DNA from 3 places in the Qingrenia yutianensis genome. Region 2 is predicted to be linked to each of the others. Evidence: predicted binding sites of a transcription regulator. Region 2 holds the regulator's gene; each other region holds the start of a gene.
The links. The regulator Rex, encoded in region 2, represses fermentation and respiration genes when NADH is low (regulators of the CRP and FNR family bind a similar motif). The targets are predictions, from matches to a motif close to ATTGTTAANNNNTTAACAAT.
Positions count from the first base shown of each region.

Region 1: gap (type I glyceraldehyde-3-phosphate dehydrogenase) is a predicted target of Rex. The motif match lies at 5,249-5,268, and genes of this name have one in related genera.
Region 3: adhE (bifunctional acetaldehyde-CoA/alcohol dehydrogenase) is a predicted target of Rex. The motif match lies at 5,698-5,717, and genes of this name have one in related genera.

Region 1 covers NZ_JACRTE010000001.1:286,597-297,233, forward strand. The annotation lists gene H8706_RS01270 (DHH family phosphoesterase) at 1-8, opposite strand, end outside; gene H8706_RS01275 (YybS family protein) at 5-1,006, opposite strand; gene H8706_RS01280 (TatD family hydrolase) at 1,126-1,893, opposite strand; gene metG (methionine--tRNA ligase) at 1,908-3,887, opposite strand; tRNA gene H8706_RS01290 (tRNA-Lys) at 4,083-4,158, shown strand; tRNA gene H8706_RS01295 (tRNA-Glu) at 4,532-4,606, shown strand; gene H8706_RS01300 (peptidylprolyl isomerase) at 4,705-5,202, shown strand; gene gap (type I glyceraldehyde-3-phosphate dehydrogenase) at 5,345-6,382, shown strand; gene H8706_RS01310 (hypothetical protein) at 6,507-7,160, opposite strand; gene H8706_RS01315 (hypothetical protein) at 7,299-8,108, opposite strand; gene H8706_RS01320 (SGNH/GDSL hydrolase family protein) at 8,115-8,795, opposite strand; gene H8706_RS01325 (L-fucose/L-arabinose isomerase family protein) at 8,792-10,189, opposite strand; gene H8706_RS01330 (hypothetical protein) at 10,635-10,637, opposite strand, start outside.
Region 2 covers NZ_JACRTE010000004.1:16,267-26,903, forward strand. The annotation lists gene recA (recombinase RecA) at 1-555, opposite strand, end outside; gene H8706_RS04440 (bifunctional 2-keto-4-hydroxyglutarate aldolase/2-keto-3-deoxy-6-phosphogluconate aldolase) at 667-1,320, opposite strand; gene H8706_RS04445 (MGH1-like glycoside hydrolase domain-containing protein) at 1,402-3,123, opposite strand; gene H8706_RS04450 (3D domain-containing protein) at 4,040-5,068, shown strand; gene H8706_RS04455 (redox-sensing transcriptional repressor Rex) at 5,150-5,782, opposite strand; gene H8706_RS04460 (isocitrate/isopropylmalate family dehydrogenase) at 5,802-6,962, opposite strand; gene H8706_RS04465 (aconitate hydratase) at 6,984-8,915, opposite strand; gene H8706_RS04470 (MATE family efflux transporter) at 8,987-10,354, opposite strand; gene H8706_RS04475 (S41 family peptidase) at 10,562-10,637, opposite strand, start outside.
Region 3 covers NZ_JACRTE010000004.1:162,488-173,124, reverse strand. The annotation lists gene H8706_RS05065 (serine/threonine-protein phosphatase) at 1-144, opposite strand, end outside; gene H8706_RS05060 ([Fe-Fe] hydrogenase large subunit C-terminal domain-containing protein) at 137-1,810, opposite strand; gene H8706_RS05055 ((2Fe-2S) ferredoxin domain-containing protein) at 1,840-2,082, opposite strand; gene H8706_RS05050 (phosphotransferase family protein) at 2,205-2,954, opposite strand; gene adhE (bifunctional acetaldehyde-CoA/alcohol dehydrogenase) at 2,969-5,587, opposite strand; gene H8706_RS05040 (LysR family transcriptional regulator) at 5,788-6,717, opposite strand; gene H8706_RS05035 (DeoR/GlpR family DNA-binding transcription regulator) at 6,905-7,663, opposite strand; gene H8706_RS05030 (class II aldolase/adducin family protein) at 7,683-8,408, opposite strand; gene H8706_RS05025 (hypothetical protein) at 8,509-8,727, opposite strand; gene H8706_RS05020 (FeoB-associated Cys-rich membrane protein) at 9,127-9,300, shown strand; gene spoVG (septation regulator SpoVG) at 9,429-9,719, opposite strand; gene polA (DNA polymerase I) at 9,873-10,637, shown strand, end outside.

The DNA of each region.
Region 1 (10,637 bases), on a different contig from region 2:
AAATTCACTCTCCGTCGTCCTCCTCGTTTTCGGGTTTTATATCCTGCCCGATTTTGCGTATGTCATAGCGCGAATCAAGCATACCGACTATGACAAGTCCCGGCAGGAGAAACGGCGCCGACATACATGCAAACATCAGCACAACCGCGTAAATAATCAGCCGTATCAGCCAGTTAAGACGCGTTTTTGCAAAATAGAAATCTATCACCGACACACCGCACACAAAGTGCGCAAAAAGCATAAGCACCAGAATATTTGAAAGCGCATCGGAAAACATCGACCTTTGCATAATAAAAAGCAAAAGTATCAAAACAGTAAGCGCCAGCGACGTTTTTTTGCCGAGTCTTATGTGTGAAAACGGCATTACCGAAAGCTTTTGTTTTACGGAAAATTCAATCGTTTTTTTGGTAACAGTAAACGTGAAAAACGCCGTTATAACCGAGCTTATAATGATAATTGACGGCATAAACATTTTAATCACCGTGTATACCATATCAAGTATGTTTGAAAAAACTTCGGCATTTTCTTTTGAATAAACACCGCTTTGCGAAAATGCGCGCATAAATGCGTCGGAATACATATCAATCGGCGCACCGACATACATTTCAAAAATATCGTTTCCTCCGCGTTTTACATACAACAGTGCAAGAATTGTCACAAAAAGCTGTGCAAACGATACCGCCGACACTGCCGTAAAAAAGCTTTTGTTATATTTTAACACATATCCCGCCGTAATACCGATTGCAAGAAGGTTCAAAAAGTCAATCAGCACCGAAAAAAGGTCAACGTACATATTTTGCATACTTGCAAAAACAAGCGCACCGAGCACAAGCACGCTTTCGAGTATCACTGCAAAAACGTGTTTTCTGTATGCAACCGTGCCGATTATAACGTTTGAAATGAGCGCGAGAAGCATAATATTTCCCGTTACGGTGTAAAAATATGCGATTATACAAAGCAGAATTCCCTCTGCAATTCTTGCAAAAATATTGTCCGTCTTTGTCATTTTATCCTCCGAAATGTATCAAATTCGTACAGTTCATTATATTATACCACATCAAATAAAAAAAGGCAAATATTTTTTATGCAAAAATTACCCGCACCTGGAAAAGCACGGGTAATTTTTTAATTCTTTATGCCATACATTCGTTTTGCGTTTTCGCTCGTGATATGCGCAATGTGTTCAAGCGACGCACCGCGGAGTTCCGCAATTTTCTGCGCGGTATATTTCAAATTCAGCGACGAGTTGCGTTTTCCTCTGTTCGGTTCGGGCGAAAGATACGGGCAGTCGGTTTCGATAAGAATTTTATCGTCCGGCACAATTTTTGCCGCCTCGGCGACGTTTTTAGCATTTTTGAACGTCACCGTTCCCGAAAATGAAATGTAAAATCCCATTTTAAGCGCAATTTCCGCGGTTTCACAGCTTCCCGAAAAACAATGCAGAACGCCTGTTTTGACCGAAGAATTTTTTAAAATTTCAAGCGTGTCGGCAGTTGAGTCGCGCATATGAATTGCAACGGGCAAATCGAGCTTTTCGGCAAGACGGAGCTGGCGTTCAAACCAGATTTTCTGTATCTCGCGCGAAACCTCGTTTTCGTGATAATCAAGCCCTATTTCGCCTATGGCAACAACCCTTTTACTGCTTTTGCACAAATCTTCAAGTTTTAGAATATCGTCCTCCGAAATCGTTCCGACGTCCTCGGGATAAAACCCGAGCGCGCAGTAAATAAAATCGTATTTTTCGCTCAATTCCAAGCATTTTTGCGCCGTTTCAAGGTTTGTGCCGATATTCACAACATAATCTATGCCGTTTTGTTTAAACGAATTAAGAAGTTCGTCGCGGTCCGCGTCAAATCTTCCGTCATCGTAGTGTGCGTGTGAATCAAAAAACATTGTTATCTCCCAAATTATCTTACTTCCGAGCCGTCGTCCAAATTTTCGTCATCGGGCGTAACGAGCGAAAGTTTGCCGTTTTCGTCCGACGCCGCAAGTATCATACCCTGCGACAAAACACCGCGGAGTTTCACGGGTTTTAAGTTTGTGACAACCACAACCTTTTTGCCGATCATATCTTCGGGCGAATAGTGCTTTGCAATGCCCGATACAATCTGACGCACCTCATCGCCGATTTTAATTTGCGAAACGAGAAGTTTGTCCGCGCCGTCAACGTGCCTGCACTCTAAAACCTTGCCGACTTTAAGATTGATTTTCGCAAAATCGTCAATGGAAATTTCGGACGGAGTGTCATCTTTTTTATCTTCTTTTTTATCTTCTTTTTTATCAGACTTTTTATTGACTTTTTCCGCCTCTTTCTGTGCCTTTGCAACTTCGGCCTCTATCTCCTCAAGTTTTTTCTTTTCATCAATACGCATAAAAAGCGGTGACTCGTTGTTTGTAACCGTTCCGGATTTTGTGTAACCGAATTTATCGAGCGTATCAACTGTGTTAAACTCTGAATTTATCTGCAAAAGAATACTCTCCGAAGTGTCGGGCATAAACGGTTTTAAAAGCACGCCGATAAACCTTATACCCTCAAGAAGATTATACAAAACTTCTTTCAGGCGGTCGGTTTTGCTCTCATCTTTCGCAAGCGCCCACGGCTCTGTTTCGTCAATGTATTTGTTAAGTCTGCGCGCCATTGAAATTATAAGTTCAAGGCTGTCAGCGGCACGGAATTCGTTCATTTTGGCAATAACTTCGTCTTTTGTTTTGAGGATAAAATCTTTAACCTCGCCGTCAACATCTTCCGTCACGCCTGTATTTGTAATAATTCCCTCAAAATATTTGTTGCTCATTGCAACGGTCCTGTTTACAAGGTTTCCGAGCGTATTCGCAAGGTCGCCGTTGCAGCGCGCGATAATGTTTTCGTACGTGATTGTGCCGTCCTGCGCATAAGGCATTTCGCGCAGAACATAATATCTTACCGCGTCAACACCGAAATGGCGCACAAGGTCGTCGGCATAAATAACGTTTCCGAGCGATTTGCTCATTTTGCTTGCACCGTTAAGGAGCCACGGGTGACCGAAAACCTGTTTGGGGAGCGGTTCGCCGAGCGCCATAAGTATAATCGGCCAGTAAATGGTATGGAAACGCAAAATGTCCTTTCCTATTATATGCACATCTGCAGGCCAGTATTTTTTATACAAATCGCCTTTTGTATCAACGTCGTAGCCAAGCGCGGTGATATAGTTTGAAAGCGCGTCAATCCAAACGTAAATAACGTGTTTGTCGTCGAACGTTACAGGAATACCCCATTTAAAACTCGAACGCGAAACGCACAAATCCTGGAGTCCTGGTTTTAGAAAATTGTTAACCATTTCTTTCCTGCGCGCCTCGGGACAGATAAAATCGGGGTGCTCCTCGATATGTTTCATCAAAGCGTCCTGATATTTGCTCATTTTAAAGAAATATGCCTCTTCCTCCGCCGAAACAACTTCGCGTCCGCAGTCGGGGCATTTGCCGTCAACAAGCTGTGACTGTGTGAAAAACGTTTCGCACGGCACACAGTACATACCCTCATATTTTCCTTTATAAATGTCGCCCTGATCGTATAATTTCTTAAAAATTTTCTGAACGGCTTTTTCGTGATAATCGTCGGTTGTACGGATAAATTTATCGTAGCTTGCGTTCATAAGGTTCCAAATATCGCGGATTTGTCCCGAAATTTTGTCAACGTGCTCTTTGCACGAAATATGTTCGTTTTTCGCGATTTCCTCGATTTTTTGACCGTGCTCGTCCGTACCTGTGAGGAAAAACACATCATAACCCATAAGACGTTTAAACCTTGCAATAGCGTCGGTAAGCACGATTTCGTATGTGTTGCCGATATGCGGTTTTCGCGATGTATACGCGATTGCGCTGGTTATATAAAACTTCTCTTTTTCCATTTATTTCAACCCTTTCTTTAATAGGTAAATTTCGATTTTGCGCCTGACATTATATATATTACCATTTTTTGCGAGTCAATTCAAGACCTTACGTGCCAAAATTTAAAAAAATTTCAAAATTTTCAGAATTTTTTTCAAAATTCTCTTGACTTTAACTGTGTTTATGTGTATAATAACTATTGTTGTTTTCAGTACGCGCTTCTAGCTCAGCTGGTAGAGCATTCGACTCTTAATCGACAGGTCCAGGGTTCGAATCCCTGGAGGCGCACCACGTCGGAATGGACTTCGCTCCATTCCGATTTTTTATTTTCATAAAAAATCAGTCATAACGCTTCGTCATTCCTCCTTTTCCGCGAAAAGTCACGTTTGTTTCGGCTATGCGCTTGCAAGCGCACGCATAACGCCTGCACTGCACTACCAACTTTTCGCGGTGTGTTCTACATCAGCAAACATAAATTCGGTTGGCTTTATTATTTTTGACAAGCTTTGCTCATTTCGGTTTTTTATACGAAAATCAGTAATAATGCAATACTTTTCTTCGTGGCAATTTATCAGTGCAATAAAAATAAAATTTTTTCAAAAAACTATTGCATTTGGAAAATATATGTGATATAATGTTCGATGTTGGTGTTCAAAATCAATACGGCCCGTTGGTCAAGCGGTTAAGACGGAGCCCTCTCAAGGCTCAATCACGAGTTCGATTCTCGTACGGGTCACCATTTAAAAATCCTGCTGCTCTATCGCGGCGGGATTTTGTTTTATCGCATGTATATAAAACAAAAAAGTACACATAATTAAATTTAAGGAGAAAAAGAATATGGAAAAAAATCCTATTGCAAAAATGACTATGGAAAACGGCGGTGTGGTTGAAATTGAGCTTTCGCCGAAAGATGCCCCCATCACGGTTGAAAATTTTGTAAATCTCGTAAACGACGGCTTTTACAACGGACTTACCATTCACCGTATTGTTCCCGGATTTGTAATTCAGGGCGGCGACCCTATGGGCAACGGTATGGGCGGTTCCGACAAGAAAATCAAAGGCGAGTTTTCGGAAAACGGCGTTGCGAACAATTTAAAGCACACAAAAGGTGTTATCTCAATGGCAAGAGCGTTTGACCCCAATTCCGCAAGCAGTCAGTTTTTCATCGTTCTTGAAACTTCGCCCATGGTAAGCTGCAGCCTTGACGGAAAATACGCAGGTTTCGGCACGGTTATTTCGGGTATGGACGTTGTGGACGAGATTGCAAAGGCAGAAACGGACGCAAACGATATGCCTCTTGATGAAATAAAAATCAAAACAATAGAAATACTGTGAAAAGTTGCACAAAAATATGTTAATTTTAACAAAAAAATATGATAAATCCGTTATTTTTTTAACAAAAGCTTGCATATTTTTTTAAATTGTAGTAAAATGAAACAAAATAAAATATTATATTTATTTTAGGAGGAAAATTATTATGGCAGTAAAAGTTGCGATTAACGGTTTCGGTCGTATCGGACGTTTGGCTTTCCGTCAGATGTTTGGTGCAGAAGGTTATGATGTTGTTGCTATCAACGACCTCACAAAGCCCTCTATGCTTGCTGACTTGTTGAAATACGACACAGCACAGGGCGGATACTGCGGCAAAATCGGCGAAAATCTTCACACTGTTGAAGCTGACGACGAAGCTAACACAATCACAGTAGACGGCAAAACCCTTACAATTTATAAAGAAGCAGACGCTTCCAAGCTCCCCTGGGGCAAAATCGGCGTTGACGTTGTTTTGGAGTGCACAGGTTTCTACTGCTCCAAAGATAAGAGCCAGGCTCATATTGACGCAGGCGCTAAAAAGGTTGTTATCTCTGCTCCCGCAGGCAAAGACCTTAAAACTATCGTTTACAGCGTAAACGAAAAAACTCTTACAAAAGATGACAAAATCATCTCTGCTGCATCTTGCACAACAAACTGCTTGGCACCTATGGCAGATGCACTTAACAAATATGCTCCCATTCAGAGCGGTATTATGTCTACAATCCACGCTTACACAGGCGACCAGATGATTCTTGACGGCCCTCACAGAAAAGGTGATTTGAGACGTGCAAGAGCAGGTGCTGCTAACATCGTTCCTAACTCGACAGGTGCTGCAAAAGCTATCGGTCTTGTTATCCCCGAGCTTAACGGCAAATTGATCGGTTCGGCACAGCGTGTTCCTGTTCCCACAGGTTCCACAACAATCCTTACAGCTGTTGTTAAGGGCAAAGACGTTACTGCTGAAGGCATTAACGCTGCTATGAAAGCTGCCGCTTCCGAGTCGTTCGGTTACAACACAGATCCTATCGTTTCTTCCGACGTTATCGGTATGAAATTCGGTTCGCTCTTTGATGCAACACAGACAATGGTTGCACAGATTGCTGACGATTTGTATGAAGTTCAGGTTGTTTCGTGGTACGACAACGAGAACTCTTACACAAGCCAGATGGTTAGAACAATTAAATACTTCGCAGAACTTGCGTAAGTTAAAAATCAAGCCCGCTTTTAAAGCGGGCTTTTTTGATGTGAATTAGACCGCCGATACTTTAAACAGTATCGGCGGTTAGTATTTACGCAACAGCTAAATACTGCTGCGGTTTTGGTTTATTTCAATAACACAAGACAATTTCTGCACCGTCAAAGCCGAGCGGAAGAATATTATACGACGAAGTCCAGGTGTCGGTATCGGTGTCTATGTTATTTTGCCAATTTAAAACGTCAATTCTCGGCAGCACAACGGTTTTATAGGTCATTTTGCTGACCTTGAAAAATCCGTCATCGGTTATTTCACCCATATCGCGTACGGTTGCAAAATCACCGAGTTCAAAATCTATATGAGCGGATTTTAAATTCGACATAAGCCGATAAAACCAAGAATCAAAGCGGTCAATTTCGGTATCGTCAATTCTATCCGGCAGTTTTTCGTTCAAAATCGTATATGCCGTTTCAAGCGGATGCAAAACCAAAACGTCAGCGCAAGGCGAGCCGAAACGTGTAAATTGTGCCGTTCTCGCACAATGCATATATACATTTTCATACTTATCCCAATAAGGCTGATAGTAGTTTATATGCGGTGCATAACCGCGTTTTCTTCTGCCCTCGAGTGAATAAAAAATTCCGTGAACACTTCGGTGATTTACACCGAAAACCGCAAGACGGTCAAAAAGATACATCTGATTTCTGAAAGTCATATTTTCGGTCGATGCGCCGTACATTTCGCACAGAATATGCTCGCCGTTTCCCGACTGATTTGCCGCCGACAAAACCTGTATCGGCGTGGTGTAAAGGCGCCGACTGTCGCGCAGCTCGTCGCCGTGCCTGCTTTTTATCGGCGAATCGTTCCAGTTCGCATTTACAGTGAGAATGTCAATCCCCGGAATATCAAAATATTTGTAAAACGGCTAAGCTGCCGCAGAAAACCGAATTTGATTTTTAAGGCAATTCTCACCGAGAAGATGCCCCGAAAATTTTAAGTTTTTAGTTTTGCACCATGCTTTTAAACGCTTAAAATAGTTGTTTTCCATAAGCTTCTGAATAAGCGTCCAATAATGATAGCGTACTGTTTTATAATCGTCCTCGGCAAACCAAAGCTTAAAAATATGCGGTGCGATATCATATCCGTATTCGTTTTTAAAAATATCAAAAAAGCTTTTCGGACAAGGCGGGAAAGCCCTGCCGAACGCAGGTTCGTCCACCCACACGGACAAAACGGTATTGCCGTAAAATTCTTCAAAATCAGACCACATATTCTCATAGCAATCTTTTATGTAATAATCCACCGAATTTTTGTCAAAAAGGTGAACAATGGAGCCGGACAAGCAAACGCAAAAGCTCATATCATTATGTGTGCAGATAACGTTATCGCCAAGCGATACCTCATTCGTCTTTTTGGGAACAATGTGGCTTATTGCGTATTCGGACGGAATATTCGGAATACACTCCGGCATATATTTCGCCTGAAGATACACGGTTATGCCGAGTTTTTTCGCATTTTCAATAATAAAACGTGTTTTCTTCTTAAAATTCTCGCCCGGATAATCGGAATTAAGTCCGGAATACGTTCTTATCAAAATGCTTTTTGTGCCGATTTTCGACATTTCGGCAAGCTGAAAGAGCAATTCTCTGCTTGAAAGAGTATTGTTAAGCATAAAAAAATCGGTGCCGTAATATGAAGAATCGGGATTTTTAAACCGCATTTGTTTGTCGCGCATATAAATTTACTCCTCAAAAAATATAGTATTAAAAAGCGTTTCGGCAAAGAGATTGTGCATACTTCTTATCGGGTGGTTAATCCTGTTTGCAAGAAGAAGATTTATATCGGCACCGGCACGCTCAAGCGCCTTCCACTTTGTATAACAGTCCGCAACCGCAACGCCGTTTTCGTGTGCAATTTCTTTTGCCGTTTTCATAAATAAATCCATTTTTCCGCCGTTCTGATACTGCGCCGTTTTTTCGGCATAATCTTTCAAAATCGCGCCCGTAACGCGCGTATTTAGCATATTCGGCGTCATAAATATCACTTCGCAGCCGGCGTTTTTTATTTTTTTAAAAATCAAATCAAGCGAATTTGCATAGTTTTCAAGCTCGCCGTTTACGTCGTTCAAACCGTAGCACACCACTGTTAAATCGGGCGAATGACCGACAACATCACGCTCAACGCGCTCAACGCCTGCCGACGCGTTGTCACCGCCTATTCCCGAATTTATAACGTTAAACTTTCTGTGCGGAAAAACCGCATTGATTTTCTTTCTCAAAATATTGTGATATACACTTTCGTAATCGGTAACGCCGTGCATACCATCTAATGACTCAAAATATCCGTGAGTTACACTGTCACCGAAAAACACAGCAGTAAGCGAATTGTTTGTTTCAAATTTTTTAACAAGGTTCGAAATCACTTTACAATCACCCTTTCAATGCCGAGAACATCGGCAATTTTTGCGATTGTTTCAGCGCGATGACCGATACCGAGTGCATAATGGTGCGTGGGGCCTTCCATAACCCATTTTTTTACAAATTCTTTGGTTGTCGGTTCGAAAAATCCCCGCGTGTTTGTGTTTCCCGTCGGCGGAATGGCTCCTGCTTTTGAAATCCCCTCTCCTATTACAAATTTAAATTTGCCGTTTGCATCTTGTGTAATTCCAAGCATAGTAATCGGACCTTCTTTAAGCTTAAACTCAACCGATGCGCCGTGACCGGGCTTACCGTGGTATTTTTTAAGACTTCGCAGAACAGGTTTGCCCTCGGCAACCGCAAGGTGATGAGGGCCGTCGTGACCAACAAGAATGAAATCCTCCTTAAAGTCGAACGGGTGAAATTCCGCAAAGCTGCCGCCGATATTGAGTCTGTCCATAATGAGCATTGCGACGCAGGTTTTTATATCATATTCACCGCACATCGGAAATCCCTGCGCATTGAGAATGGAATTTCCCACGATAAATGTAGACGAAATTTTACGGTGCAGACTGTTCTCGTTTCCCTCGTAATAGTATGCAAGACCCGTAAGATTGTGCTTTTCCACAAATTTATCGAGTGCAACCGCGGTTTTCGCCGCCTGGTATTTATCCTCGTCGGTGAGCTTTGACGTTACAGGGTCGGATTTTGGTTCTGGCATATCAAATTCCGCGTCGATTAGTTTGATTTTCTTTTGGACTTCGTCCTCGGTAACCGTATTGTAAACACTTATGACATCGTCGATTTCAAAAAGCGGAACGTGCAGACCGAATGCCGCCGAAAGAGCGGTCGGGTCGGTGTGCATATCATACATTGCCTCCATTGTGTGACCCATAAGTCCCATACGCGCGCCCTTTAAATCGTGCAGAACCTTTGCAATATCGCACCACTCGGCAACTGCTTTTTCTGCCTCGGCATCGTTATACAAACTGCCGATTATAACGTCGGCAACCTTTTTGCCCATACGTATTGCAACACCCGTAAATTCGGGAACCGAGCAAATATTGTCGTTTTCAAGCTGCATAAAAGTGTTAGCCTTTGTATAGTCAAGCGCGGAAAGAGGCTGAAGCGCGGTGAGAATTACGGGCTTGTCAACCTCCTTGATTATCGGAGCAAACACCGACGACGTCGCATATGTAACCATATTGCAGAACAAAATGTCAACGTCTGCCGCGAGGATTTTTTTAACCGTTTCGTATGCTTTTTCACTGCTGTCAACCATTCCGAAATCAACGGTTTCAACGGCGTTTTTTTCAACCGATTTCACAAAATCTTTGTGAAACCCCATAATATTACCTTCAAGACCGTCAAACTGTGCCCAGTAAGTCGCGTGTGCCACCGCAAAAACTCCTATTTTTGCCGTTCGAGCTTTTTTTCGTGTAATCATTTTAATTCACAACCTTTATTTTTTGTATAAAATTATTTTATATTTTTTGTATATCTTGATAATAACACTTTACAATAGCAATAACAATGTAAGAAATAAAGATTTTTTTGTAAAAAATAAAGCTTATACTTTCAGCCATAACCGCAGGACGTATCGAAGACTGCGAGCAAAAGACAATCGTTTTTGCCGTTTTGGCGCCGTTGGGCTTATCTGTATAAAAACCGCACTGCGGATATTTGCTGCAAACACAGCCTACGAGTGCACCGTCTTCGCCATAAAATGCGGTAACAATAAGATAATCAGGATTTTTTGTAAAAAACAAAGAATTTGCATCGAAATGTATTTTCACTTTTTCACCGCATTCGGAAAAACTTAAGCTTGCGCCTTCCGTACCGCTTTA
Region 2 (10,637 bases):
CGACATAAGGCGCGCGTGGAGTCCGACGAACGAATCGCCCATAAGACCTGCAATTTCGGCTTTCGGAACGAGCGCCGCAACCGAGTCGATAACGATAAGGTCGAACGCGTTGCTTCGCGCGAGCGCCTCGCATATTTCGAGAGCGTCGTCGCCCGAGTCGGGCTGTGAAACGATAAGCTTGTCAACGTCTACGCCGAGTTTGCGCGCATAAACAGGGTCAAGCGCGTGCTCCGCGTCGATAAACGCAACCTCGCCGCCGCGTTTTTGCGCCTCTGCGATGATGTGGAGCGAAACGGTGGTTTTACCCGACGATTCGGGACCGTAGATTTCGGTTACCCTGCCGCGCGGAATACCGCCTATGCCGAGCGCGATGTCTATGCAAAGCGCGCCGGTGGGGATAACGTCCACCTCTTTGAGCGGTGCCGAGCCCAGACGCATAATCGCGCCTTCGCCGTATTTTTTGTCTATCTGGCGTATCGCCTCGGCGATTGCCTTTTCTCTGCCCTCAACGTTGGCGTCGATGACGGTTATTTTCTTATCTTCTTTTTTTGCCATTTTGAGCCTCCCGGCATACAGTTTTCGTATGTCTTGAAAAATTAAATCATATATACATTTTATCAAACAAAGTGTACGATAAAACGTACACTTTGACCGTGTTTTGTAAAATTATCTTGCAAGCGACGCACGTGCGTTTTTGATGTTTTCAACAAACTGCCTGCCCGTTTCTGTGATTGCTTTGTAGTCGCCTGTTTTTGCGCCCTTTGTAAGCGAGCTTCCTGCGCCTACCGCAGCAACACCTGCTTTAATCCACTGTGCAACGTTGTTAACGTCAACACCGCCCGTCGGCATAATGTTTGCCTGGGGGATAGGTCCTTTGATAGCTTTAACCATTCCGGGGCCGAAAGAGTCGCCGGGGAAAAGTTTAATGATGTCAACGCCCATTTCAAGCGCCGCCACAACGTCTTTAATGGTCATAACGCCCGGCATACAGGGAATTGCATAACGGTTGCAAAGGCGAACCGTAGCTTCGTCGTAGCAGGGGCTTACTATGTACTGCGCGCCCGAAAGAATTGCAATTCGTGCGGTTTCCGCGTCGAGAACCGTGCCTGCGCCCAAAATCATCTCTCCGTTTTTGTATTCCGCGGCAAGCTCCTCAATAACTCTGTGTGCGCCGGGAACCGTGAATGTAAGCTCGATTGCGGGAACTCCGCCCTCAAGACACGCGTCCGATATTTTTTTTGCACTCTCTCCGTTTTCTGCTCTGACAACAGCCACAATGCCTGCGTCTTTGATTTTCTGAATAACTGTTTGTTTATCCATTTGCTTATACTTCCTTTCACTTATATATGGTTTGATTATACCACATATTTTTGATTTTTGCAATAGGTGAGCAAATAAATTTTACATACGGCAGAGCATCATAATTATCTCGGCGAAAACCGCGGCGGTAACGCCGTAGTCGCGGATATTTACGCGCTTAATTTCGGGAATGTACGCAAACGGCGCCTCGCCCGAGCATTTTATTTTCGACGGCGAAACTACAGAGCGCGAATCGTAAAATTCATACAAAACACCGCTGTTTTCGTATTGGCGCGCGATGTTTGACACAACGTCCGCCATAACTTTCTGCGCCTCTTTTTTGTAGCCGTAATCAAGCAGTGCAAGCGCGGTGAAATACGCAAAATACGGGTGCGCCGCACCGCGGTGGATACTGCCGTCGAATTTTTCTTCGTTCTTTGCAAGGCTCGGAACGGGGAAGGGCGTAAAAAATTCGTCGGTGTTGAATAGGTGCTTTGTTATGATTGAGTCGGCGCGCTTTTTATCGCAAAATCCCGCAAAAAGAGGCAGGAGCGACGCCGGGGTTTTAACCTTTATAAGCTTGTCGGTCGCGGCGCATCTGTCATAGTAAAATCCGTCGTCCTCGTCATAAAGATAACGGTTTGCTGCGTCTTTGATACGGTCGTAAATCACGCTCCAGTAAAGGTGTTCGCCCGCTTTTCCGAGAATTTCCGCAATCTCCGACAGCGCCTTTGCCTCGTTTGCCATACAGCACGAAAAGTCGATTGCATAAATTTTGGAAATGCCGTCAAAGCGCGGTGACGAGTCCATTCTGCTTTCCTCACAGCGGTTTTCGGTTTCGGAAATTCTTATTTTCCACTCAAAAAGCATTTTGTCCTCGCAGGCGCGCGTTTCTATAATATAGTTTAAATATTTTTTCAGTTTTTCAAAGCTTTCGGACAAAATTGAAATGTCGCCCTGTGACTTGAAAAGCTGTAATGTTTGATACGCAAGTATCGGCGGTTCGATGTTTTCGCCCTTGAAATCGGGTGTTGCCGAGCTTGGAATAAATCCGTTTTCATCCTGTAAATCAAGCGCCGACATAAGGCACTGTTTCGCAAGATCGGGCGAGATACAGCGCATTGAATACGCGCACATTGCCGTGCAGAACGGCGACATTTTTTCGCCGTTAAGGCGCGACGGAGTGCACCACATACCGTTGAAACTGCCGTCCGCCGAGTAGGCGAGCGACTTTAAAACCGACATACTTTTGCCGAAAATCGCCGAGATGTTTTTAGGCATATCTTCCACAATGGGGAGTTTTGCGAAAAAGTCGAGCTTGCCCGAAATTTCGCGGTTAACCTCGGTTGTGAATGCCTCCTCCGCGTCGGCAGGCGCATTTTTTCCGCACGCGAACGCAGACACGCGGTATGCTTCGTTTTCTTCGGAATAAAGCGCAAAAGTGCCGTTTTCGCCCGTGTATATTTCGGTGTTTCCTTTCCTTATATATTCAACGTCGCCGTCAAAAACGCATTTGAGCTTGTATGCTTTAAGACGGCGAACAAGCACGGCGTTCTGACGCACGAATATAAATTCAGCAGAGCTTATCGAGCCGTCGTTTGCCACAATGCTTGCCTTTATAAGGTCAGACGAAACCACCTCGAAAATTATGTCGGACACATTTTCAAACGCGATATACAAATATGCCTTAAGCGCCGTGTTAAAGCCTAATCCGAGCCTGTCCGACAAAAGATTTGCCGAAATTGCTTCATTATATATATTATTGCCGTCGAGTGCGGAAAACGCGAACGACGCGCCGCCGCCCCAAACATTTGGAAGTGCCATAGTTTTTCCTCCTTAAAACAGCCGAAATTATGCCGTTTTGCACGGGTAAAATGTGCTATTTTCGGCTAACTGCTTTTTATTGTACCATATTTTTTTAAATTATGCAACATTATCCGTGTATAAACCATATATAAACCGCATTTTTGGGCGAAAAAGACGTGAAAATAATACATTGGAACGATAATTTTTACCCGAAAATGTGCTTCGGTTTTTTATAAAAACGGTATTCTCTCCCCACTTTGATACGATTTTAAGTGATTTTACGTGCAAAACATGTCGAAAAAGGGGGATTTTTGAGTAATTTTATGCAAAATTGCAAAAAATTTCAGCAAACAAATGTAAAATTTAAAAATTTTACAAATTGTTTGTGCAAATCTGCACATTAAATTTATCAAACCTTGAAATTTGCCTTTGTTAAGGCAAATTTTAATATTGCATTTTTTGCGTAAAACTAAAAAATATCACTCAAAAACGGCGCAAAAATCATAAAAAACGGGGCGGAAAAGTGCAAGTTGTTAAAATTTTGTTAAATTTGCACTAAATTTTTAACAATTTCGCAAAACGGGTATTTTTGGCTTAAAAAGGCGATATACTGTATTACAAAGGCATTTTTGGACACTTTTTAACCTCAAAACACGCAAAATTAAAAGTCTTAAAAGTTACAAAAAAGTTAAAAAACTTTGTGAAAATTAACAATAATTATTTTCCATATTTTGTAAAAAAGTTGACAAATGCACGTTTTAAGAGTTAAACTGTAAGTCCAAATACCGAAGCGATATTTTTTCGCAGACTTTAAATTGCCGGAAATACAAGTTTTGGCAATCGGGTTTTATGACAGTTTATTTTTCAGCACGGCGAAATTCGGTTTCAAAATCTTCGGCAAAATAAAACAGGTATGAGGAATTAGGAGGATATTATGTTACAAAAAACAGCAAGGGGCAACAAGAGAATTGCTGTTATTTCAGGCCTTTTAGTGTCTGTTCTCTTGACTGTGACGGTTTACGCGGCGTCAGATTACACCGCAAACGTTACGGACGGCACCGAAGCTTTGTATTCAAGCTTTATTACAAGGCAGAAGGTTGTCGATTTGCTCGAAAACAATCTTTCCGTAAGAAAAACGGATAAGTCTTTTACCGACGCGAGAAGCTTTGCTCTCGGCAAAACGAAAAGGATTACCGTTGACGACGGAGGAGAAATTAAGGAGCTCTACACAGAGGCAACTTACGTGCAGGAGCTTATTGATGAAAATGTCATCAAGCTTACAAGCGATTTCGACTTTTTAAACGTTGCGTCGGACGCGCTTATCACAAACGATTTAAAAATTGAGGTTACGCACGTTACCTCAAAAACCTACAAAACAACGTTTGATGTGCCGTATAAAACCATCACCGAGTATGACGATACGCTTAAAAAAGGCGAAACAATCGTCGTTCAGGAGGGCGAAAACGGCGTTGCTGAAAACACCGTTGAGGTTATTTATCACAACGGAGCGGAGTTTACAAAAAACTGTTCGCAGACTGTTATAAAGGAAAAGAAAGACAAAATCGTGAAAATCGGCACGCTCGAATATGAGCCGGTTATGCCCGAAGTGGTTGAACCGATTGCGAGCGTGGGTGCCGTGAGCGAAGAAAAAACGCTTCCTGCGCCGATTAAGTTTAAAGCGTCGGCATATTGCGCGTGCAGTGCTTGCTGCGGAAAATCGACGGGAATTACCGCGTCGGGAATGAAGGCGCAGTACGGCACGGTTGCGGTTGACCCGAGGGTTATTCCGCTCGGAACGCGTCTTTATATAGAAGCGTCGGACGGTTCGTTTGTTTACGGCGAATGTATCGCGGCAGACACCGGCGGTGCGATTAAGGGAAACAAAGTCGATTTGTTCTTCCCGTCACATTCCGAGGCGCTCTCGTTCGGCAGACGCACGGTTAATGTTTATATATTGGGTTAAAATGAGAATATGATATAAAAAAATCAGACGGATTTTTCCGTCTGATTTTTTGTTTGCTGTTGATTTGTATTGTCCGAAAAATCAATCGTCCAACGCGTTGAGTTTATACGACAGCATCATCAAACTGTCGGAGAGGTGGACGTTTTCGATAACAACGTTTTCCTGTTCGTCCAATTCCGTATACGAAAAATTCCAAATTGCCTTAATTCCGAGCGAAATGAGGTTTTCCGCGACCGATTTCACCGCCGTACGCGGAACGGCGAGAATGGCAATATCCGGCTGATTTTCGCTTATAAAATCTGCAATGCCGTCATAGTCCGAAATGGTTAAATCGCTTATCTTTCTGCCGACTTTCGCCTTGTCGTTGTCAAACACGCCGACAAGCATGAAACCTCTTTTTTTGAAATTTGTATGGTTGGCGAGCGCGTGGCCCAAATATCCGGCGCCGACGATAATTGTCTTTCTGCCCGAATATAAGCCCAAAATTGCGCCTATTTCCTTGTGAAGCATTTCGACGTTATACCCATACCCCTGCTGACCGAAACCGCCGAAAAAGTTGAAATCCTGCCTTATCTGCGATGCGGTGACGCCCATTTTACGGCTTAGCTCACTTGATGATATTCTGTAAATCTGTTTTTTCAAAAGGTCGTCAAGGTATCGGTAATACCTCGGCAGTCTGCGTGCAACTACGTCGGGAACTTTCCTTTCCTTCATCTCAATACCCCCGAAAAAATCAAAGCTTTTCTATTGTTTCCATAACGTATGCGGCAAATTCCTTTGCTGTCGCACCGTCTTTATTGCCGGTTACGACAACCTTTTTCTCTTTTTCGGCGCAGATTGTGAGCGCCTCGTCGAGAAGGTGTGCCTTGTCGGCAAAGCCGATGTGGCGAAGGAGCATTTCAGCCGCGCGCAGTATGCTGGACGGGTTTGCGTATTCCGCAATGCCCTCCTCAACCATACGCGGAGCAGAGCCGTGAATAGCCTCAAACATAGCATATTTTTTGCCGAGATTTGAGCTTCCTGCCGTGCCGACACCGCCCTGAATCTGCGCCGCCTCGTCGGTGATGATGTCGCCGTATAGGTTGGGCAGAACGAACACTTCAAACGAACTTCTGATGTCCTCGTTGATGAGATTTGCCGTCATAATGTCAACATACCACGAGTCGAGCGTTATGCCGGGATAATCCTCGGCAACCTTTTTGCAGATGTCCAAAAACTTGCCGTCGGTGGTTTTTATGATATTCGCCTTTGTAACGGCGGAAACGCGCTTTTTGCCGTTGTTTTTTGCAAACTCAAACGCCGCGCGCGCAATTCGCTCACAACCGCCCGTGGTGTGTATGCAAAAGTCCACCGCAAGGTCGTCGGTGACGTTGATACCCTGTGAGCCTACCGCATACGAACCCTCGGTGTTTTCGCGGAAGAACGTCCAGTCAATGCCTTTTTCGGGCACTTTAACGGGGCGCACGTTCGCAAAAAGGTCAAGCTCACGGCGCATTGTAACGTTTGCGCTCTCAAGATTGGGCAAGCCGTCGCCCTTGCTGGGGGTGGTTGTCGGACCTTTCAGGAGCACGTTGCATTTTTTAATCTCCGCCATAACGTCGTCGGGGATTGATTTAAGTTGTTTTACGCGGTTTTCAATGGTAAGACCTTCAATTTTTTTAAGCTCAACTTTTCCGCTTTTAATTTCGTCTTTGAGCAGAAAATTAAGAATATTTTCCGCCTCGCGGAGAATTATCGGACCAATTCCGTCGCCGGGGATTATGCCGATAACGATTTTGTCAAGCGCGGTAAAATCGGTGAAATCTTCGTTTTGATTGAGTTTTTCGGCTCTTTCAAGCTGTTTTTTCAAAAGTTCTGCGAATTTTTCGGTTGCATTGTTTATGTAATCGTTCATTTTTTCTCTCCCAAATATCTGTTATTTTGACATTTCTTTTGTGTAATTGAGCAATCCGCCCAGCGCCATAATATCTCTCTGACGGTCGGAAAGCGCAAAATTAACTTTAAATTCCGTGCCCTTTGTAACGTTTTTCACAACGAGCGAATTGTCGTTTTTAACGCTGTCCAAAAGGTTGTCAATTACGAGCGTGTCCATCATATCAATTTTGTCATAGTCCGCCTCGTCGGCAAAGGTCATAGGCAAAATGCCCGAGTTGATGAGGTTTGCCATATGAATACGCGCAAACGATTTTGCGATAACGCCTTTTATGCCGAGATAGAGCGGTGCAAGCGCCGCGTGCTCGCGCGACGAGCCTTGTCCGTAGTTTGAGCCTGCAATGATAAATCCGCCGCCGTTCTCTTTCGCGCGCTCGGGGAACTTGTCGTCGCACGGCGCAAGACAGAAGTTTGAAAGATACGGAACGTTTGAACGGAACGGCAAAAGTTTTGCGTTTGACGGCATAATGTGGTCGGTTGTGATGTTGTCCTCAACCTTAATGAGCGCCTTGCCGGTAACGCTCATTTCAAGCTTGCCGTTTACGGGATATTCCTTGATGTTCGGACCGCGCACAACTTCAACATCGTTGTTTTCGGGCGCAGGTTCAACCACCATATTGTCGTTGATAAGGAATTTTTCTGGCATCTCGATTTCGTTTGAAATGTCAAGCTCGGTCGGGTCGGAAAGGTATCCGTTAATCGCCGAAAGTGCCGCGGTTTCGGGGCTTACAAGGTAAACCTGAGCCGATTTTGTTCCGCTTCTGCCCTCAAAGTTTCTGTTAAACGTACGCAGAGAAATCGCGTCGGTTTTGGGGGACTGACCCATACCGATACACGGACCGCACGCGGTTTCGAGTATTCTTGCGCCTGCCGAAATCATATCGGCAAGAGCGCCGTTTTGCGAAAGCATATTGAGCACCTGGCGCGAACCCGGTGAGATTACAAGGCTCACGTCCTCGGCGACGGTTTTGCCTTTGAGGATTTTCGCAACTTTCATCATATCCATATACGACGAGTTTGTACAGCTTCCGATTGCAACCTGGTCAACCTTGATTTTGCCGATATTTTTAACGGTGTCAACGTTGTCGGGCATATGCGGTTTTGCCGCAAGCGGAACAAGTTTTGACAAATCTATTGTGATTTCCTCGTCATATGCTGCATCATCATCGGGGAGAATGTACGAAAAGTCGCTTTCCCTGCCCTGTGCTTTCAAAAATTCTTTTGTGATGTCGTCGCTGGGGAAAACCGACGTTGTTGCGCCCAGCTCCGCACCCATATTCGTGATGGTCGCTCTTTCGGGAACGGATAAGGTTTTAACGCCCTCGCCCGAATATTCAATAACCTTGCCAACACCGCCTTTTACGGTCAAAAGGCGCAGAACTTCAAGAATGATGTCCTTTGCCGCAACCCACGGTTTGAGTTTGCCGACAAGGTTAACTTTTACAACTTTCGGCATTGTTATGTAGTACGCACCGCCGCCCATAGCAACCGCAACGTCAAGACCGCCCGCGCCGATTGCGAGCATACCGAGTCCGCCGCCTGTGGGAGTGTGGCTGTCCGAGCCGAGAAGCGTCTGACCGGGAATACCGAATCTTTCAAGGTGAACCTGGTGGCAGATGCCGTTGCCGGGACGCGAGAAATATATGCCGTGTTTTTTTGTAACCGTCTGAATGTATTTGTGGTCGTCGGCATTTTCAAATCCCGACTGGAGTGTGTTGTGGTCGATATACGCAACCGAACGTTTTGTTTTAACGCGCGGAATACCTATTGCCTCAAACTCAAGATACGCCATCGTTCCCGTGGAATCCTGTGTGAGCGTCTGATCGATTTTGATTGAAATTTCTTCGCCCGCAATCATATTTCCCGAAACAAGGTGGCTTTTTATAATTTTTTGTGTGATGTTCAAAAAAATCATTCCTTTCTGTGAATTTTTATACAATACATATTATATTTTATACATTTTTATAAAATACGTCAATATGCACATTATACAGAAGTTTGCATTGTTTTGATTTGCTTTTTATACACGTTCATATACATAAATATACAGAATATCAGCGAGAACGACTCTGCTATCGGGAAAGCAAACCAAACGTTTATAACGCCGAACTGCGACAAAAACTTTGCGACCGGCAGAATGAGTACAATCTGACGCAGAAACGACACCGTGAGCGAATAAACGCCCTTGCCGATTGCCTGGAAAAACGTGCCGAACATTATGCCGATTGCCGCCGGTATAAAGTTGAGCGAAATTATGCGAAGTGCCGGCATACCGATTTCAAGCATATCGGGTTTCGCGTTGAAAATCATAAGAAGCTGTCTTGGGAAAAGCGAGAAAATTGCCGTTCCGACAGCCATAATAACCGCCGCGATAATTGTGCCTTTTTTAACCGCATCAACAAGACGTTTGCGGTTGCGAGCACCGTAGTTGTAACCCATAATCGGCATAACACCCTGTGTAAGTCCGAAAACAGGCATAAACACAAACGACTGAAGTTTGTAGTAAACGCCGAGAACCGTAACCGCCGTGGGTGTGAGCACGATAAGGATTTTGTTTAAGAAAGTTATCAGCACCGACGCTATGCTTTGCATAACGATTGACGGTATGCCGACAACGTAGATGTCTTTGACCGTTTTTAAGCGGAATTTGAAGTTTTTCAGCGTAAATTTAACGTGGAAATCTTTTTTCAGCGCGATATAGAGCGCATAGAACATTGCGATAATCTGCCCCATAACCGTTGCGATTGCCGCGCCTTTTACGCCCATTGCAGGGATAAAGCCGAATCCGAAAATGAAAATCGGGTCGAAAATAAGGTTTATCACCGCGCCGATAAGCTGAAAAATCATAGGGTAGAGCATATTTCCCGTCGCCTGGATTGATTTTTCGATGCTGACTTCGATGAACACACCGAACGAGAACACCATTACAACCCACATATAGTCTACTCCCCAGTTGATGATGTCGGCAGATACGTCCGACGCGCCTTTTGCCATAGACGATATGAACGGTTTTGTGAAGAAAATTCCGATAAGCGCAAAAATTATCCACGTGATAAAGCCGAGGACAAGCCCGTGATTTGCCGCGTGCGACGCCTCGTCATATTCTTTTTCGCCGAGTCTGCGCGATATGAGCGAGTTTACGCCGACGCCCGTGCCGACCGCGAACGAGATTATAAGCATTTGCATTGGATATACGAGCGATACCGCGGTGAGCGCATTTTCGCCGAGAAACGATACGAAGATACTGTCGACAATGTTGTATAACGCCTGTATAAGCATTGAAAACATTGCGGGCAGTGACATCGAAAAAATTAGTTTTGTCATGGGCATTGTGCCCATTTTGTTTTCTTTCATCAGTTTTTTCCTTTCGTAAGATTTATCGTTATATTATAGCATATTTTTGATATTTTGTAAATATTAAATTTGATAAAATTTGTAAAGCGGAGGAGATATTTGTGCTGTAGGGGCGATGCCCGCAAAAGCCCCGTTGGATTTAAAGAATTTTCGGTTTAAAAACAACAAAAAAGACGGTATTACCCGTCTTTTTTAAAACTATTTTACCTATTTTATTTTTTCTTTCATAACCTCCACGGCGGTGATAAGCTGTGCGTCTTCGCCGTCGGGGATATATTTTACC
Region 3 (10,637 bases), 150 kb from region 2:
TGCCTTAACACCGCTGCCGAGACCGTCCGCAAGCACCACAACCGCATCGTCGTCGTGATTTATAATGTCAACGTGGTCGCCGCAAAGCTGTTCTCCGCTGTGATTTATACTTTTGTAGCCGATGTCGGCGCATAGGTTATTCATCTATAATCGACTCCTTAAGCTTTGACAGTGCAATCTTTGTTTCGGCGGCAGTTTCGCCGAGAAGCGACGCGATTTCCTGAACAATACGCATCTGTTTATCGACAACCTTGTCGGCGGTTTCCACCGTATTACGGCTTATTCTTTCTTTCTTCTCGCGCTCTTTTTCCTCGTCGGTGACATCGCGCATAATGCAGATTATAAGTCTGTTTGCGTTGTCGTAGATAACCGTTTCTTCAACATATCTGTTATACTCGGCAAGATAAACAAGCTTGTTTTTTGCCTCCTCGCCGCGCATAGCGTCGGTAAACGGTTTCGGGTCGAGAATACGCACAACCTGGTCACCGAGAATATCCGACGCACTGCGCAGGTTTATGATATTTCTCGCCGAATTGTTTATCTGCTGAACCTCCAGCTTTTCGTTAACCACAATAATGCCGTTGGGCGTATTGTTAACAATGTTGTCCGAAAAGCTTTCCGCTTTGTCTTTAAGATAAGGCAGACACATAGAAATTTCCGCCTTGCCCTGATAAATGGCAATCGCCTTTTCACGGCAGGTGTTGTATCCGCACGAACCGCAGTTAAGCTCGTCGCTCGGTTTCATTTTGCCCATCTGGCGCAGAATTTCGTTGATTTCATAATCGCTCGGAGTCTGAAGCTTATGCTCGATAAATTCAAAATGCTTTTTAAGCTCCATTTTGTCGGGCTGGGTAACTTCAAAATCCTTTTCGCCGGCATATTTTGCAACCGCCGCATAATCCCTTATCGGCATACGGTGGTATTTTTCCATAACCGGACCGCCCACACAGCTGCCGACGCACGCCGACATCTCGATAAAGCAATTATGTATTTCTCCGCTTTCAATGTCTTTTAACGCGGCAATACAGTTGTCCGTGCCGTCTATCGACATATATGTGTACTTTTGGGCGCTTTTTGCCATAGTTTTAAGAATACCGCCGTTGGTCGGAAAAAACCTTGCGCGGCTGTGCTCGTTTTCGTCCATTTCAGGCTCAAGTTCGATGTTTTCGCTTTTGAGCCAGTTTGTAAGTTCTTCAAACGTCAGCACACTGTCAACAATGCCCTCGTAATGCTCCGCCTCGTCTTTTTTCGCAACACACGGTCCGATAAACACGGTTTTTGCGTTGGGATAGCGTCTTTTGATGTCGAGGCAGTGCGCCTGCATAGGCGACACAACGTCCGCAAGATAAACAAGAAGCTTCGGAAAATACTTCTGAATAAGAAGGTTAACCGAATGACAGCAGGACGAAATGAGAATATCTCTGTCCTCTTCGTTCAAAATACGGTCGTACTCATTTTTAACCATTGTCGCGCCTGCCGCGGTTTCTTCAACATCGAAAAATCCGAGCTTTTTAAGCGCTTTGCGCATAGAATTTATACCTATTCCGTCGTAGTTTGCCGCAAAGGACGGCGCGATTGAAACAATAACCGGCGCACCGCTCTGGAGGAAAACCTTTGTTTTTTCGGTTTCATCCACAATCTCCTTTGCATTTTGGGGACAGACAACAAAGCACTGACCGCACAAAATGCACTCGTTGCCCACAATATGCGCCTGCTCGCCCGAAAAACGTATTGATTTTACGGGGCAGTGTCTTATACATTTGTAACAATTTTTGCAGTTTGATTTTTTTAGTGTCAAACAGTTCGGCATTTCACTTTATCTCTCCTTTTTCGCCTTTTTTATGCAAGTTCAGCTTTTATTTCTTTTTCAAAGAAATCTTTTGTGGCTTCGGGCGTTACCGAATGGAAAGCCTCGTCTACCGTTACACAGACGCCCTCCTGGCATCTGCCCATACAAAACGTTCCGCCAAGCTCTACCTTATCGGTAAGATTGTTTTCCGAAATAAGATACTGAAGCTGTTCAACAACCTGTCTTGACCCTTTAATGTGGCAGGAACTGCCGATACAAACCGTAACTTTCATTTTTTCATACCTCCGAAAAATTTATAATTTTTTTATTCTTTATATTCGTGCAAATGCGCGCAATGCGGAAAATCCGCCATTGCACGCTCTGCTTTTTTTACATATTTTTTGCTGATAATTTTTTACTGATAATCCACAACGTCAACCCACTCGCGCAAAAACTCTCTTTCCGCCTCGTTGCCCTTTACCGACTGCGCCGCCGCAACAATCGGAAGCCATTTCTGAACATACTGCCTTGCGGTGTTGCTTCTTGTGCAGTAAGCGTGAAGATACTGCTTTGCGCCTTCTATATCTCCGTTTAACCAGAACAGAAGATAGGTTCTCGCCGCGTCCGCCGCACCGTTTCCCTGCGACGCGTGCGCCCAGTCGATTATATACGCTCTGTCGCGCTCGTTTATAATGATGTTGCTCGGGTTGAAATCGCCGTGGCAAACTTTTTTGTGGTTCGGCATCGAATCAAGACGCATATGCAAATCGTAACGCGTTGTTGCGTCAAACTCGCTCTGCGAAATTTTCATATCCAGCTTATCTTTAAGCTTGGTTAAAAGAGGACATCTCAATGCGTGCATTGCCACCTGCAAATCCGCAAGCATATTTATATAATCCTTCTTTTTGCCGGGCTTTTCCTCCATAAGCTGTGCAAGCGTTTTGCCCTTGATATATTCCGATACAATCGACCATTTGCCGTCGATAACCGTAACCTCCAGGATTTTCGGAACGCGCAGTCCCGTCTGCTCGATACGCGCCTGATTGAGAGCTTCGTTTAAAACGTCTGCCTTTGAGTAGTCGGAGTTGAACACCTTTATGCATTTGTCACCGTCGCGGTAAACCGTCTTGTTGTTTCGTACTGCAATCATTTTTTCAGGCTTCATATTTTCTCCCCCCTTTATAAGTTTGCATCTTTGCCGTAATAAGCGGCAAGATACATTTCCTTTATCTCGCTCATAAGCGGATATCTCGGGTTTGCGCCGGTGCACTGGTCATCAAACGCCTGCTCGGTCATCTCGTCAAGACGCGCGAGAAAATCTTTTTCGTCTATGCCGTAATCTTTTATTGACTTTTTAATTCCCACTTTCTCTTTAAGAGCATTCACCGCACCGACAAGCTTTTCAAGCTTTTCTTCGTCAGTTTTTCCGCCGAGTTTCAAATAATCGGCAATTTCCGCGTACCTTTCAAGCGTATGAGGGTGGTCGTACTGCGGAAACGTTCCCATTTTCTTCGGTGTTTCGCTCGCGTTAAAGCGGAGAACGTGTTCTATCATAAGAGCGTTTGCAACTCCGTGCGGAAGGTGATGGAACGCGCCCAGCTTATGCGCCGTTGAGTGGCACACGCCGAGAAATGCGTTTGCAAAAGCCATACCCGCCATTGTTGCGGCATTCGCCATTTTTTCACGCGCAAGAACATCGGTTTCGCCGTTTTCGTATGCGCGCGGAAGATATTCAAATATTGTTTTGAGCGATTTCAACGCCAATGCGTCGGTGTAGTCCGTCGCAAGCATTGACGCATATGCTTCAAGCGCGTGCGTCACCGCGTCAATTCCCGACGCCGCGGTAAGTCCTTTGGGTGCGGACATATGAAAATCGGTGTCCACAATCGCCATATTCGGCAAAAGCTCATAGTCGGCAAGCGGATATTTCACGCCGGTTTTTTCGTCGGTGATAACCGCAAACGGCGTAACCTCCGAGCCTGTTCCGGCAGAAGTCGGCACGGCAATAAAGTACGCTTTTTCTCCCATTTTCGGGAACGTGTAAACCCTTTTGCGTATATCGGAAAAACGCATTGCCATATCCATAAAGTCCGCCTCGGGGTGTTCGTAGAGCACCCACATAATTTTTGCCGCGTCCATTGCGGAACCGCCTCCGAGAGCAATAATGCAGTCGGGCTCAAACGATTTCATAAGCTCCGCTCCGCGTTTTGCACATTCAAGCGTCGGGTCGGGTGCAACGTCGAAAAATACTGTGTTTGCAATGCCCATTTCGTTGAGTTTATCAATAATCGGCTTTGCATAGCCGTTTTTGTAGAGAAAACCGTCGGTAACGATAAATGCCTTCTTCTTGTTCATCACCGTCTTAAGCTCGCCGAGCGCGACGGGCAGACAGCCTTTTTTGATATAAACCTTTTCGGGTGTTCTGAACCAAAGCATATTCTCTCTCCTCTCGGCAACGGTTTTTATATTCAGAAGGTGCTTTACGCCGACATTTTCGCTGACCGAGTTGCCTCCCCACGAACCGCAGCCGAGGGTGAGCGACGGCGCAAGCTTAAAGTTATACAAATCGCCGATACCGCCGTGAGATGACGGAGTGTTAACCAGTATTCGGCATGTTTTCATACGCTCGGCAAATTTATCCAGTTTTTCCCTTTCGGTGACTTCGTTAAGATAAATCGACGAGGTGTGACCGTAACCGCCGTCCGCGATTAACCGTTCCGCTTTTTCAAATGCGTCCTCAATGTTTTTCGCCTTATACATTGCAAGGACGGGCGAGAGTTTTTCGTGCGCAAATTCCTCCGAAATATCAACCGACTCAACCTCGCCGATTAAAATTTTCGTATCCTCGGGAACTTCAATATGCGCAAGCTTTGCTATTGTGTGCGCCGTCTGACCTACGATTTTCGCATTTAGCGCACCGTTTATGATAATGGTTTTTCTTACCTTGTTTGTGTCCTCGCGGTTTAAAAAATAACATCCGCGTGCGGCAAATTCTGCTTTAACCTCGTCGTATATATCGCTCATAGCAATCACCGACTGCTCCGACGCGCAAATCATACCGTTGTCGAAGGTTTTTGAATGGATAATCGAGTTTACCGCTTTTAAAATATCGGCACTGCTGTCGATAATCGCAGGTGTGTTTCCCGCACCTACTCCGAGCGCCGGTTTTCCGCTCGAATATGCCGCTTTTACCATTCCGGGCCCGCCTGTTGCAAGGATAATATCAGCCTCTTTCATAACAAGGTTTGTCATTTCAAGGCTCGGCGAGTCAATCCAGCCGATTATGCCTTCGGGCGCGCCTGCCTCAACCGCCGCCTCAAGCACCGTTTTCGCCGCGGCGATGGTGCTGTTTTTTGCCCTCGGATGGGGGCTTATGATAATTCCGTTTCGGGTTTTTAATGCAATAAGTGTTTTAAAAATTGCCGTAGATGTGGGATTTGTGGTCGGTATAACCGCCGCAATAACTCCGAGCGGTTCGGCAATTTTTTTAATTCCGTATGCTTTGTCCTCATAAATTACACCGCAGGTTTTTGTATTGCGGTATGCGTTATAGATGTATTCACTTGCATAATGATTTTTGATAACCTTGTCCTCAACAACACCCATTCCCGTTTCTTCAACCGCCATTTTGGCGAGCGGAATACGCATTTTGTTTGCCGCCGAAGCCGCCGCAAGAAATATCCTGTCAACCTTATCCTGTGAAAATACGGAAAATTCGTTCTGTGCTTTTCTAACGCGGGCAATAGCCGTTTCAAGACTTTCCACACTGTCTGTCAGTGCATAATTTTTCGTTTTCATAATATTAAGGCCTCCCATTCTTAATACGCACGGCACATCTTTTGATGAAAACTTCCCCGCCGTGCCGACTGCATCGCTTTTCCAAAGGCAAAATTTTAACATCTCTTACCTTTGTTAAAATTTTAACATAGTTTTTTCACATTAGGAATAGTAAATAAAATATAGCAATATATCAAAAACGATATACTATAAAATACATATCAAAAATTAAAACATTCCCTTTTAACTCTGCAAACTTCGGAGATGAAGATGCTGTCCAGCTTTGAAAGCTTGTAGTCGCCTCTGTAAATAAGCATATCCTTGTAGATTTTCTTGCTTTCCTCCGACCTTTTCTGCACAAGCCTGTAACGCTCGCAAAGGCTTTTGGGAAGCGGCGAAACCCACATAAAACTGTCGGTGTTTTCCGAAAGAATGTCAAACTGGCTCGCACGGTCAAACACAAAAATACGCTTGTTTATATTATCCTCTGTTACCTCTCTTTTATGCGACGGAAAAGGCTGCGGCGGAGTTGAAGAATCGGTGTGCACAATTTCGGTAAACGCAGAAAGGCTCTCGCACGACACTGTTTTTTCTTTTGCAAGCTCGTGTTTCTCGCTCATAGCGGCAACATAACCGAACTCTGTTATAAGCTCATACGAAAGATTTTTCTCCTCCAAAAGCCGTTTGAAATACGAGTCGTAGTTGGACGCATAGCGGATAATTCCCAGCCTGCATATGCCGTTTACAATGTTGCTGACGGTTGTCATAGAGTTTGTTTCTTGATAAAAAATTTCGGACGGCTCTTTTTTGTCGATATACTTATTCAGCGCCAGAAACGCCTCGGCAATGTAGCTTGCGCGCGGAACAGACGCGGAAAAACGCTGTTTTTCGCCGCGTTCGCGTTTGTAGATGTTTTCAACCTCGTCTATCTGCGCAAGAATTTTGCGCGCGTATTCCAAAAACTGCTCGCCCTCGCGCGTTACAATCATTCCGCGCGTTGTGCGCTCAAAAATAGCAATGCCGAGATTTTCCTCAAGCTCCTTTATCGCACGGCTCAAATTCGGCTGATTCATAAAAAGATTTTCCGCCGCTTTGTTTATGGAACCCGTGCTTGCCACCTCAACGGCGTATCTTAAATGAAGAATATTCACCGTGCACCTCCGAAAATTTAAAATTTTGCATACAATTATACAATTTAAGTATATCACATAGTTTTCGGCAGGTCAATCAAAAATTATGCCGTTTTAACCAAAAAATTGACAAAAAAATACCGCTTTATCAATTATGATAAAACGGTATTTAATATAAAAGTGAAAATATTTTTCAAAATACGGCAAATTATACCTCCGCGGTTTTTGTGCCGTGTTCGTCAAGATACGCGCGCTCGTCCTCCGAAAAATGCCTGTCAGTGATGATATAATCCACATTGTCCGCGCTTGTGAGCTTGATATGCCCCACCTTGCCGAACTTGCTTTTGTCGCACAAAAAATACTTGGTTTTCGCATTTTCAAACATTTTCTGCTTGACTGCCGCCTCGGCGCCGTCGCTCTCCAGAATAAGAAAATTGTCGGCAAAACCTTTTGCGGAAAAGAACATTTTGTTCGCAAAAAGACTTTTTTCAATACATTTTTCCGCAATATTTCCCACAAATGAACCGTTTTCGCTCAAAACACCGCCGACGCTCACCACTCTCACACCGCTGTCGGACAAAAGCGAAATCACCTTCAACGAATTTGTAATTACGGTTAAATTTTTGATGTTTTTAATTTCGTTTGCAAGATAATATGCGGTGGTTGACGCGTCGATAAACACCGTGTCAAACGGGTTTATGTGCCGTGATGCCTCTTTTGCAATGCGCACCTTTTCGGCGGTATACGCCTTAAATCTGCGGTTGTACGAAAGCTCCGCGGTGGTTTGGTCAACGCTCACCGCACCGCCGTGCGTGCGGATAAGCTCGCCGTTTTTCTCCATTTTTTCAAGGTCACGGCGCACCGTTTCTTCGGTAACACCCAAAACCTCGCTCAAAACACTGACTGCCGCCGAGCCGTTTTCCTTTAACATTTCAAGTATTCTGTTGTGACGTTCAATCGCGAGCATATTTTATAAAAAACTCCTTTTATCTCATCTTGACACAGCAGGACATAACGTTGCAGTCCTTGCAGTCCTGACCGTTGCAAAGGTTTGCAGGGTGTTTGCCGGTCATTTTAAAGTTGCGTCTTATCTGATAAAGACGTTTGATGTTTTCGTTGTCAAATTTGTTGGGTCCGCCGAGCTGTTTTGAAAGGAACAAAAGCTGTGCGTAAAATTCGAGCGACTCCATTTTGTGATACGCGTTAAGAAGCGAATCGCCGTAGGAAAGCGCGCCGTGGTTTTCCAAAAGAACAGCGTCAAAATCCTGCAAATATTTTGAAACCGCGTCGGGGATTTCCTCGGTGGACGGTGTGCCGTATTCCGCAATGGGAACAGCGCCGAGCGAAATAACCGCCTCGGGCATAATGGGGTCTACAAGGGGAATACCTGCGATTGCAAAGCTTGTGGCATACATCGGGTGCGCGTGAACAACGCTTTTAACGTCGGGGCGCTCTTTGTATACGCGAAGGTGCATTTTGATTTCGGACGACGGTCTGAAACCCTCGTTCGCCTCCAAAACCTTGCCGTCGGAATCAATTTTGCATATGTATTCGGGTGTCATAAAACCTTTGCTCACGCCCGTGGGAGTGCACAAAAATTCGTTTTCCGAAATTTTAACCGAGATGTTTCCGTCGTTTGACGCAACCATTCCGCGGTCGTAAATTCTTTTGCCTATGTCGCAAATCTGTTGCTTGATTTCTGCCTCTGTCATAATTAAAAACCTCACTTAACAATAATTTTATAGCTTAATTTTAACAGATTTTCGGAAAAAGTCAAGCATTTTCAAACATTTTCAAACAAAATAACAGATTTTATTTGATTTTTGTCACGTCAATTTTATTTTCAAGACAATATTTTGCACTCTTTATGAAAAATGCGTTTATACTGCACCCCATTTCGCCGATATGTTTCATAAATTCTTGATAATCCTCATTTTTAACATTCAGCGTAATATGCTTGTAGTGCTTTTGATTGTATCGGTTGTTCGCTTTTATTCTCGCCGGACTGTTCTTGTTTTCGTTGTTTTCCATAACATCACCCCTATGAATTTTGTATATATTTGACCATTTTTGCACTGGATTATTGTATATTTTGCACATTGACAATACCAATAATCCAGTGTATAATATAAACCGTAAAACAAAAGCTCACATTATTGCTCAATTTGAATGTCACGATTTAAAGAGAGCAGACAAGGATATAAGCATTAGACTCCCAACAATCTAATGCTTGCGCGTTTATTACATTATTTAGCTACAGTTATACATAATAATATTATAATATTTGCGGGGCAATGTCAAGCGGCATTGCCTTGTCCTTGTGTTTGCGTAAAAATATTAAAAAAACTATTGACAAACAAAAAAATATGTGTTACACTTCTTTTGTAAGTTAGATACAACTAACTACATAAATAACGAGGAGGACTGCTTATGTTTGCTTGGCTTGCACAAAACATTTCTACAATTATTGTAGCTGCAGTGCTTATTTTGATTGTTGCGCTTATTGTTAAATATCTTGTAAAGAATAAGCGGCAGGGAAAATCCTCTTGCGGCGCAGGGTGCGCACATTGTGCTCTTCACGGCAAGTGTCACGGCGCAAAATAATTTTTAATCACCTACCTTAACAAACGGCAAAATGACTTTTGCCTGCACACAATTAAAAACACCAAACACAAGCAAAAAAGGACGGTAATTTTCACCGTCCTTTTTTGCATTCTTTATATATTAAGACTCTATCCCACTATATCAATAGCGTTAAGCTCGTCCTGAACGAGCGTACTCTCGTATTTATCAATAATTCTCTGCTGCAAAAGCTCGCGCATTTCCATATTTATCGGGTGCGCAATGTCTTTATACTCGTTTTCGGGAGTTTTTCGGCTGGGCATTGCTATAAAAAGCTTGTCCTGCCCCTCGATTATTTTGATGTCGTGCACCACAAAGCAGTTGTCAAACGTCACCGACACCACCGCTTTCATTTTTCCCGTTTCAGCAATCTGTCTTATTCTGATATCCGTTATTTCCATTGTGAAAACCTCCGTAAATATTTTGTGTTCTACATTTATATTATGAAGCTTTTTTTATATTTTATTCATTTTTTGTTCACTAATAATATATTGATTTTTTCATCAAAATATTATATAATGATAAATCAGGCAAATAAATTTAAGGAGTTTAAAATGAAAAAATTATTGCTTATCGACGGAAACAGCATAATAAACCGTGCATTTTACGGCATAAAACTTCTCACAAACAAAAGCGGAGTTTTCACCAACGGAATTTACGGTTTTTTAAACATACTTTTTAAAAATATTGACGAGCTTTCGCCCGACTATGTGTGTGTTGCGTTTGACTTAAAAGCGCCTACCTTCCGCCATAAAATGTATGACGGCTACAAGGCGCAGAGAAAGCCTATGCCCAAGGAGCTTGCTATGCAGATGCCGATTTTAAAGGACGTTTTGTCGGCGCTTAACATTGCAATGTACGAAAAAGAGGGCTACGAGGCGGACGACATTATCGGCACAATCAGCAGAATTTGCGACGAAGAAAATGTCGGATGCTATATCGTCACGGGCGACAGGGACGATTTACAGCTTGCAAGCCAAAACACAAAAATTCTTCTCACCGTCACCAAGGGCGGTGCGAACGAAACCACATCATACGACGAGGACGCGGTTTTTGAAAAATACGGAGTTACGCCCGAGCGGTTTATTGACGTTAAGGCGCTTATGGGCGACAGCTCGGACAATATTCCGGGAGTTGCCGGAATAGGTGAAAAAACCGCGCTCGGACTTATCCGGAAATACGAAAATCTCGACGGAGTTTTTGCGCACGCGGACGAAAACACAAAGAGCGTTGCCAAAAAGCTTGCCGACGGCAAAGACAGCGCGTATTTAAGCTATACGCTCGCGAAAATCGACCGTTTTGTGCCGATTGATTTTAAC